Regions from separate parts of the Ignatzschineria sp. 22MB058224 genome, predicted to be linked through region 1. Evidence: riboswitches for the same ligand, from Rfam matches in the RefSeq annotation. Region 1 holds a riboswitch; each other region holds the start of a gene.

Region 1 (3,278 bases):
TCGTAAAGATGGTAAAAATGCCCTGAAACAGATCTCTAAACAAGCAAAAGAGCGCTTTGCAGAAGGGCGATCGGTCATTATCTTCCCAGAAGGAACACGCGTTCCCTTTGGTGAGGTGGTTCCCTTTAAGAAGGGGGGCTTTATTGTGGCAAAGCAGCTTGAAGCACCGATTCTCCCGATGGCGATTAACTCCGGGATTGCCGCACCGAAAGGCCGTTTTCTCAAAGAGCCGGGGATTATCACCATTGTGATTGGCGCACCGATCGAAGCAGAATCACGGACGACTTCAGAACTTGCCAAAGAGACAGAGAGCTGGATTCGTGGCCATATTGTCCCTTCGCTCAATGTCTCAAAGATCCCGACAGAAGCGGAGATCAAAGCTTTAACGGCGCCGATCAAACCCAAAGAGACAAAGAGAGAGAAAGCCGTAACGGCAGAAACAGAAAATATGGTGGAAACAGCTAAGATGCAAAGCGCGGAAGAGAGGGAAGTTGCCAAGGTGACTGAGGCAGAGGTGATGAAATAATGAGACATTCGGTACAGATTATTGGGGGCGAATATCGCTCCCGTAAGATTGAAGTGATCGATACCGATGGATTACGCCCGACCGCTTCACGCGTTCGCGAAACGCTCTTTAACTGGTTACAGATGGCTACACCCGGTGCAATTGTGATTGATGCCTTTGCCGGCACCGGTGCTTTAGGGATTGAGGCACTCTCTCGTGGTACTAAGCGAGCGATATTTATCGAAAAGGATGCCAATGTCTTTCGTACTTTAACGCAGAATCTCCGCACACTTAAAGTGCCTGAAGAGCGCTATCAGCTAATCAAAGGAAGTGCCTTAGAAGCCTTAACGCCGGGAAGCCCCCTTCATCAAGCGCTTCTCGAGCAGTTACCCCAATATCCCCGGCAACATCTCTTCCTCGACCCCCCTTTTTTCCATGATCTCTATACTCCACTTTTAGAGATTTTAGCGGGAAATCCCATTCTCTCAAACTTAACCTCTCTCTCCCTAGAGATGCCGGTCAAAGCCACCTTCGATCTCGAAAAAGCGCTCGCCCCCCTAGCGCTAAGCCGAGAAATGAAAACCAAAGAGAGTAAATTATTTCTTTATAGGGAAGTTTAAGATCGGAATCGATAACCTACAATGTGCATATAATCGTAAAAATGCTTCAAATGGTTAATCGAAACAAAAAAGCTGATGAATTGCCGGATCTTACTATCGCACTCTTCCAAAAGTTACGCGCCGGTAAATAGGCATTATCGATGCCAAACTGCGGGCATGCACCAGTAAAAAAATTGAGTTGGTAAGTTCCCGCCCTTCTATATAAACCTTCTTATTTGTTGAAACAACAAAGGTTAATGAGTTGCCGGAAATCACCTCTGCACGCTTTCACAGATCTCATGCCGGCAATGGGCAATCCTCAATTACCGACTGATCTATTTTGCATAGATCTCTTTCTCCTCGGCGCTGAAAGCGCCAAACTGCGGGCATGCACCGGTTAAAAGAACAAAATGGTTGGCTCCCGCCGCTCAACAAACTCTCTTAAGAATCATCAAAATGATTCATTGAGACAAAAGAGGCTGTTGAGTTGCCGGAGATTACTACTGCGTACATCCAAAAGGTGCATGCCGGCAAGTATCGCTACCTTAACGATTAATCATACTGAAATAAAGTGGGCTGATGCGGTGCCGGATCTTACTATCGCATTCTTCCAGAAGTTACGCGCCGGTAATATGGGCATTATTGATACCGGACCTCGAAAAGGTCCCGACATGGGCTTTTTACTTAAAATCTTGCTCTGTTTACAGAAGTTATCAAAGCTTCTACAATAGCTCTATCTCAACGGGGTGCTGTTACTTGAGAGCCGGTCGAGTTTGATCGCTCAAGGAGAGCTGAGATTTCACCCGTCGAACCTGATCCGGACAATACCGGCGGAGGGATTTGAGAATCGAGATGCCTGCGGGCTCTTCCTCAAATCCTGTGACACACTTACACAGGAGCCGTTATGATAAATCGAACCCTTTCTTCCCCCCTTAAGCGCCTTTCCCACTCTTTTCGTAAACCACTTCACCGAACTTTGTTGGTGGCATCGCTATTATTGTCGAGCTTAACGACGCTGGCTTTTGCTGAAAAACCGACATTGACCGTCTATACCTACGATTCCTTCGTCGCCGAATGGGGTCCGGGGCCGCTGATTAAAGAGCGCTTTGAAAAAACGTGCGATTGTGAATTAAAACTAGTCTCTCTCGGCGATGGCGTTTCGCTTCTCAATCGTCTGCGCATGGAGGGGAAAAAGAGTAAGGCGGATCTGATCCTCGGACTCGATAATAACCTGATTGCCGCCGCAGAAGAGACTGATCTCTTTACGCCGGCGAATATTGATCAATCAATGTTGAAATTACCGATCGAATGGGAGAACAAAACCTTTATCCCCTACGATTATGGCTACTTTGCCTTTATCTACGATAAACGAAAGATCGATAATCCCCCAACAAATATGGATGAGCTCCTAGATCCTGAAAACAAGTGGAGCATCATCTACCAAGATCCGCGCACAAGTACGCCGGGATTAGGCCTTCTTCTCTGGATGGAGAAGATCTACGGTCAGGAGACTGAATCTGCATGGCAAAAGATGGCGAAAAAGACCGTCACGGTAACCAAAGGTTGGAGCGAATCATACGGGCTCTTCCTGAAAGGTGAGAGCGATTTTGTCTTAAGCTATACCGCATCGCCGGGCTATCAGATGCTCTATGATAATGATGATAACTACGCAGCCGCACTCTTTGATGAAGGACACTATCTACAGATTGAGGTGGCGGCAAAATTGAAAGCAAGCCCCCATCCCGAACTTGCCGATCAATTTCTCCAATTTATGTTAACGCCAGAATTTCAGGAGACTTTACCGACCACCAACTGGATGTATCCTGTGATCGATATCCCGCTTCCTCCGGTCTATAAAGCATTACCATTGCCGGCAAAAGCGCTACTCTTTGGTGCAGAAGAGGTGGCGAAAGAGCGCCAAAATTGGATCAAACTGTGGCAATTTGCCGTAAGTCGATAGAAATTGTAATGACTATCCGTGATGACTATTCGTGATAACTTTTATGATTCCTCTCTATGATTAATCGGCAATTGATCCCCGGCTTGATCGCCTCAACGATCCTCGTGACTGTGGCGCTTCTTGCCTTTGGGGCGCTCTGGTGCTTCTCCCCTTCAATCTCTCTTGCGAAGATTTTTGGGGATCGCTATCTGTGGCATATTATCGGCTTTACCTT
Region 2 (3,278 bases), 180 kb from region 1:
AACGCCATAACTATCTGGTGCACTAATCCGCAATGTACCATGGGGTTTAACGTTCGCTGCTAATTGATTTTCCATCGCCAAAATTTCATCAATAGATTTTTTACAGACCTCATAATAGCTTATCCCTTCTTCTGTTAAACGCATTGCACGCGTGGAACGAATAAAAAGTTTCAAGGAGAGTTTTTTTTCTAAACGTGCGATTGCTTTACTGATAGAAGATGGAGTTGTTCCTAGTAAAATGGCTGCCTCTGTAAAACTATTGCATTCCGCGACTTTACAAAAAAGGTAGATATCTTCCAGATCAATTTTTTTGGAGATGGTACTCATAAATTTCATTGCCTTTTATGTCGAGCATTAATGCAAAAATGGAAATAATGATTTTCCATTCTTCTATATCAGCACTCTAAAAGAAACTCTACTATAACCACATGTTAAATATTTTGATGGGTTAATAAAGCGATAGATTAGTTCATTAGAATGATTTTAATTTATTCAAAATTATACAAAATTGCATGTTAGTTTTTTTCAAGAGGAATGACGAATGTTTAATCCAAATGTTTTTGTTAAAAATAGTGTTTCATCAGCTGGAGCCCAATCGTTACTCATGTTGGTGGGTCGTGCTTTCTTAGCATATCTTTTTATTGTGTCTGGATGGGGGAAAATCTTCGGTTTTTCAGGAACCGCTGCATATATGGCATCAAAGGGATTGCCAGAAGGACTATTATGGCTCGTTATTCTACTTGAACTCGGTGGCGGACTTGCAATTCTTATTGGTTTTCAAACGCGTTTTGTGGCATTTTTTATGATTATTTTTAATATCGCGACTGCGTTTATTTTTCACGGAGCCCCCGAAGATGCAACATCCTTTATGAAAAATATTGCAATCGCAGGCGGGTTTATCTATTTGATGGCGCATGGTGCTGGGCTTTGGAGTGTTGACCGTTATTTAGAAAAATAGATTATGTCCTTACTATTAGCGATTAGATAAAACTTTATTCATCAATTCCCCCCCTCAATCCTCAGTGAACCGTATCTTTGTAAGATACGGTTTTTTATGTGTAAATCATCCGTTATTTTTGAAACAGGTTTTTATTAGAGAAACAAATTACTAGTGCAATTTAGAATAAGATGAATCATCTGTTGTCTAAATTTTGATAATGGAATATTTGTATCCGAGAAACTTTGATTTTTAGGCCTAAACAGGCTATAACTACACTCTTGATACAAAGTATCAATTCGCTAGGGGAGCTCTTTAGAGAGCTGAGATTAGCTTTTGCTTAAACCCTTTGGACCTGATCTGGCTAGTACCAGCGTAGGGAAGTCACTATTAGCAAAAAGTACAATAATTTGAAAATATATTTATCAATTTTTGATGATAATTGTCGTCAATTTATTGTCATCTCTATATTGCTTACAATGTCATTTTACGCCCGTGCCAGAATCTCGTCTTTATTGATCAAAATAATAAAGGAGAGGTTTTATGACTCAAAAAATCCAATTAATGAAGCAGTTTCCCAAGAGTCGCAAAGTCTATGTTGAAGGCAGTCGACCCGATATTTTAGTGCCATTTCGTGAGATTGAATTGAGCGATACGCTTGGCCCGAAAGGGGAAGTGATCGAGAAGAATGAACCATTTCGCGTCTACGATACTAGTGGTCCTTATACCGATGAGAATTATCAAGTGGATCTCACAAAAGGGCTGCCGGCACTCAAAAGAGATTGGGTGATAGAGCGCGGTGATGTGGAGGAGTATTATGGCCGCAAAAAGAGCGCGCGCGATGATGGCTACAAGCGTGAAGATGATCCACGTATCAATGAGGGCGTATTCCCGGGGTTAAAGCGTAAACCTCTGCGTGCTAAGCCGGGCATGAATGTGACACAGATGCACTATGCACGTAAAGGAATCATTACGCCGGAGATGGAGTTTATCGCCATTCGCGAAGGGATGACGCCGGAGTTTGTACGTGATGAAGTCGCTGCAGGACGGGCGATTATTCCCTCAAATATCAATCATCCTGAAGCAGAGCCGATGATTATTGGTAAAAATTTCCATGTGAAGATCAATGCCAATATCGGTAACTCAGCGATCACCTCCAATATCGAAGAGGAAGTGGAGAAGATGACTTGGGCAACCCGTTGGGGCGCTGATAACGTCATGGATCTCTCAACAGGAAAAGATATCCATAAAACGCGTGAGTGGATCATCCGTAACTCCGCGGTGCCGATCGGAACAGTGCCGATCTATCAAGCGCTTGAAAAGGTGAATGGCATTGCTGAAGATCTCAACTGGGAAGTTTTCCGCGATACGCTGATTGAGCAAGCAGAGCAGGGGGTCGATTACTTTACAATTCATGCCGGCGTTCTACTCCGCTATATTCCAATGACGGCTAATCGTGTGACCGGCATTGTTTCTCGTGGTGGATCGATCATGGCGCAATGGTGTTTAGCGCACCATAAAGAGAACTTTATCTATGAGAACTTTGAAGAGATCTGCGAGATCATGAAGCAGTATGATATCTCTTTCTCATTAGGTGATGGCCTGCGTCCAGGATCGATTGCAGATGCTAATGATGAAGCGCAATTTGCAGAACTTAAGACGCTCGGTGAATTGACAGAGATTGCCTGGAAGCACGATGTACAGACGATGATCGAAGGCCCAGGACATGTGCCGATGAATAAGATCAAAGAGAATATGGAGATGCAGGAGAAGTATTGTCACGATGCGCCTTTCTATACATTAGGCCCATTAACGACCGATATTGCTCCGGGATATGATCATATTACTTCAGCAATTGGTGCCGCACAGATCGCTTGGTATGGTACAGCAATGCTCTGCTATGTGACGCCGAAAGAGCATTTAGGTCTTCCAAACCGTGAAGATGTGCGTGCCGGCGTTGTCACCTATAAGTTAGCGGCACATGCGGCTGACTTAGCGAAAGGGCATCCAAATGCACAAAAACGAGATGATGCACTCTCAAAAGCACGTTTTGAATTCCGCTGGGAAGATCAATTCAATCTCGGTTTAGATCCAGAGCTTGCGCGTGAGTATCATGATGAAACGCTCCCACAAGAGGCGGCAAAAGTCGCACACTTTTGCTCAATGTGTGGTCCTAAATTCTGCTCAATGCGTATCTCCCAAGATATTCGCCGGGAAGCACAAGCGAAAAACCTTGCCGAAGCGCCGGAAGAAGTACGTGTTGCGATTGAAGGCATGAAGCAGAAATCAGAAGAGTTTAAAGAGCAAGGGCAGCAGATTTATAGTTAATTACCTTTGGGAA
Region 3 (3,278 bases), 510 kb from region 1:
TCAAAACTATGAGCTGCAATAACAAATGCTTTTGCCGTTAAAGTATGTTCGCTCCCATCAGGTTTAAGATATTTGATTGCTTCGATCTTTTTATCTTTTCCAACAATAATTTTATGGGCAACTGCTTCTGTAATGAGTTGTGCGCCATTACGTACAGATCGCATTGCATGAACGGATCCATTATAGAGTGTACCAATCGGGCAGATCTGATCACAGTTATTATTACCTTGACAGCCAGGTCGCCCATCGTATGATTTAGGGATACGGACAGTTGGCTCATGAATTACAGCAATACCTGCGGGCTGAAGAGCTTCTTTGATCTTTTTTGTCATATAAATATCTGCTTCAGGCTCAATTGGATATGGTTTTGAGCGTGGAGGGAAGGCTTTTCCAGGATTGACACCTGATTGATCCTCTGCATCATTACCTGCAACGCCAATAGCATATTCTGCACGTACATAATATGGTTCTAAATCTTCATAGGTCATTGGCCAATCGCGACCGACACCGTAGAGTGATTTTATTTTAAAGTCACTTGGGGTATAACGCCATGTAGCTCCCCCCCAGTGAGCAGTTGTTCCGCCAACAAGTTTGAGCATTCCCGGCATCATTTTAAATGAACCTTCATTCTCTAAATATCCTTCTTGGTTACTCGTTGGTGCCCAAGGATTATTGGGATAAGCATTATTACGGTCATAGTGACGGCCGGAGTTCTTAAAGTTTTCCAATAATTTCCAACGCGGAACACTAGGTCCTGCTTCTAATAAAATAACTGACTTTCCTTTCATTGCGAGCTCGTTGGCGACATTTGATCCGACTGCTCCGGAGCCGATGACGATAACATCAGCATCATATGTTTTTGTACTCATTATTTTGTCCTCTATTGAAATCTATTACGCTTTTGGAAGAGTTGCCCAATAATTGGTTGTCCATCGAGAATAACCAGGGATTGGGGTATATTTCTGAGTGAGCTTGTAGGTTTCAATTTCGGTATAAGTTACAAATTGAACACCATCATGCGCACGTTGAGGGAGAGGAGTACCAGCGTAGCCGAGATAGAATACGGCAATAATATCTTTTGCCGTATTTTGATATTTCTCTTTAAAGATAGGATTATTTTTTAGCGTATCGATATTTGAATACTGACCATTATTGATAAATGTTAAAAGCTCTTTTGCTTCTGCTTGAAAGTTACTATTTACTTTCGCAAGGGCATCAAAGGCTCTTTCAACAAGTAGAGGATCAAGCTGTTTATTTGTGAGGAATCTAGCTAACTTCACCTCATCATTTTGTTCAGTAAAGTTTGCCGCAAAGGTATAGGGGCTCATCAACATAAATGCTGATATAGCGCAACTTCCAATCAGAAATTTCCGACGGGAAGGATCGCTAGGAATATACTTATCCATATTCTATAAGTCTCCGTTTAATTGATAAAATAAAAAATCTTTGACACTACACATTAGCAATAGAAATATTGACATTTGTCAATATTTGGTAAATTTAGGTATTTTTAGTGACTGAGATATCAAGCACTCTTGAAAAGAGAGTTGCTCTAATTAGGGAGATCTTCTATACTTTGATGAAATTAATATTCCCCTAGAGGTGCTGTTGTTAACAGCTGAGATTGAAGTGAAACTTCGGGACTCTTATAACCTGATCTAGTTAATACTAGCGGAGGAAAGCGGTGAATGACAGGAGAGTTTTTCTAATGTGCTGAAGCAACTTTCATGGTTCTATTACCCTTTTCTCTGCAATGGAGAATTGAGTAAATATGGTGTTGTTACATGCTGTCACTCCTAACCTATCTGCGATTTCTGATGAGAATCTGATTGAGACAATTATCGCGATTTTACCATTTGTCGATTTTATCCAATTGCGTGAAAAGTCACGTTCAGCAAAATCTCTTGCTCGTTTAATTGAAGGAATGATAGATCAGGGTATTGATAAAGATAAATTAATTGTGAATGATCGTGCGGATATTGCGCATGCTTTTAAAATACCTCGAACACATCTGACTGAGAAAAGCCTCTCTTTAGCACTGTTACAATCGGCATTTCCAGACATGAAATTTGGTCGTTCAATACATTCGGTAAGCGCTGTTGAACGTAATATCGCTATGTATGATTATCTCTATTTAGGTCATATTTTTCCAACGGGTGAAAAGAGTTATCCCGCATTAGGAATAGAGCGTCTGGAGGAAGCATATCGTATTGCTAAAGAAAAAAGAGGACGATTAATTGCAATTGGCGGAATGAATGCAGAAACAGCGTTAAAAGTTTCATCTATTGTATCGGGGTTAGCGATAATGTCTGCCTTTTTCCCCCTCGTCGGTCATCGTTTAGATCCATCTTTAGCGCAGGAGCGGGCGCGTTATATTCGAAAAATGGTGAGCTCCCCCTAGTTTTAGGCTTGTAAGTGAGGATATTTTGAAAAAAATTATTATTAATGGTGATGAGCTAATAGTTAATGATTCCATTGGAACAGTCCATCAGCTAATCGAATTTTTAAAACTCGATAAACGTCGTTTTTTTATTGTTGAGCGTAATCGAGAAGTGGTGAAAAAAGAAGATTATTCGCAGATATCCGTTTGCGAGGGTGATCAATTTGAAATTGTACATTTTGTGGGAGGAGGTTAAATGACTTTAAATATTGGAAATTTTGCGTTTAATTCACGTCTATTTTTAGGAACAGGCAAATATCGTAATTTTGAAGAGCAAAAAGGGGCTGTGGAAGAGAGTGGGACAGAAGTCTTAACATTTGCAGTTCGCCGTATGAATATTTTTGATGACAAGCAGCCAGATTTGTTAGAGTCGCTTGATCTCTCAAAGTATAAATTATTGCCAAATACTGCTGGCGCTTATACCGCAGAAGAAGCAGTAAGGACAGCTAAACTTGCCTATGCATCGGGACTTTGTGACATGATAAAGGTTGAAGTGATTGGTTGTAAAAAGACATTGCTTCCCGATCCAATTGAAACGTTGAAAGCGACTGAAATGTTATTAGCAGAAGGAATGACTGTTTTAGTTTATACCTCTGATGATGTTGTTTTAGCAAGACGACTGCAAGAGATGGGGTGTCATGCCATTATGCCGGGGGCTTCGCCGATTGGAAGTGGATTGGGAATTATGAATCCTGTGAATCTACAATATATTATCGAGCAAGCAACTGTGCCGGTGATTGTTGATGCGGGATTAGGAAGCCCCAAGGATGTTGCTTATGCGATGGAGCTCGGTGCAGATGGTGTATTAATGAATAGTGCAGTCGCTTATAGTGAAGAT

Evidence for each region. Region 1 has a riboswitch for thiamine pyrophosphate ahead of thiB (thiamine ABC transporter substrate binding subunit). Riboswitches for the same ligand answer to the same signal wherever they lie in the genome.
Region 2: it holds a riboswitch for thiamine pyrophosphate, as region 1 does, so the genes downstream of both, thiC (phosphomethylpyrimidine synthase ThiC) here and thiB (thiamine ABC transporter substrate binding subunit) in region 1, are expected to answer to the same signal.
Region 3: it holds a riboswitch for thiamine pyrophosphate, as region 1 does, so the genes downstream of both, ACPF7B_RS06765 (thiamine phosphate synthase) here and thiB (thiamine ABC transporter substrate binding subunit) in region 1, are expected to answer to the same signal.

What each region holds. Positions count from the first base shown of each region.
Region 1 is NZ_CP187366.1:2,049,368-2,052,645, reverse strand. It holds gene ACPF7B_RS09040 (lysophospholipid acyltransferase family protein) at 1-526, shown strand, start outside; gene rsmD (16S rRNA (guanine(966)-N(2))-methyltransferase RsmD) at 526-1,125, shown strand; gene ACPF7B_RS09030 (hypothetical protein) at 1,362-1,505, shown strand; gene ACPF7B_RS09025 (hypothetical protein) at 1,629-1,835, shown strand; TPP riboswitch at 1,837-1,961, shown strand; gene thiB (thiamine ABC transporter substrate binding subunit) at 2,009-3,064, shown strand; gene thiP (thiamine/thiamine pyrophosphate ABC transporter permease ThiP) at 3,121-3,278, shown strand, end outside.
Region 2 is NZ_CP187366.1:38,265-41,542, forward strand. It holds gene ACPF7B_RS00100 (LysR family transcriptional regulator) at 1-327, opposite strand, end outside; gene ACPF7B_RS00105 (DoxX family protein) at 542-958, shown strand; TPP riboswitch at 1,232-1,336, shown strand; gene thiC (phosphomethylpyrimidine synthase ThiC) at 1,481-3,265, shown strand.
Region 3 is NZ_CP187366.1:1,535,492-1,538,769, reverse strand. It holds gene ACPF7B_RS06775 (GMC family oxidoreductase) at 1-869, opposite strand, end outside; gene ACPF7B_RS06770 (sugar dehydrogenase complex small subunit) at 894-1,406, opposite strand; TPP riboswitch at 1,589-1,697, shown strand; gene ACPF7B_RS06765 (thiamine phosphate synthase) at 1,772-2,401, shown strand; gene thiS (sulfur carrier protein ThiS) at 2,427-2,636, shown strand; gene ACPF7B_RS06755 (thiazole synthase) at 2,637-3,278, shown strand, end outside.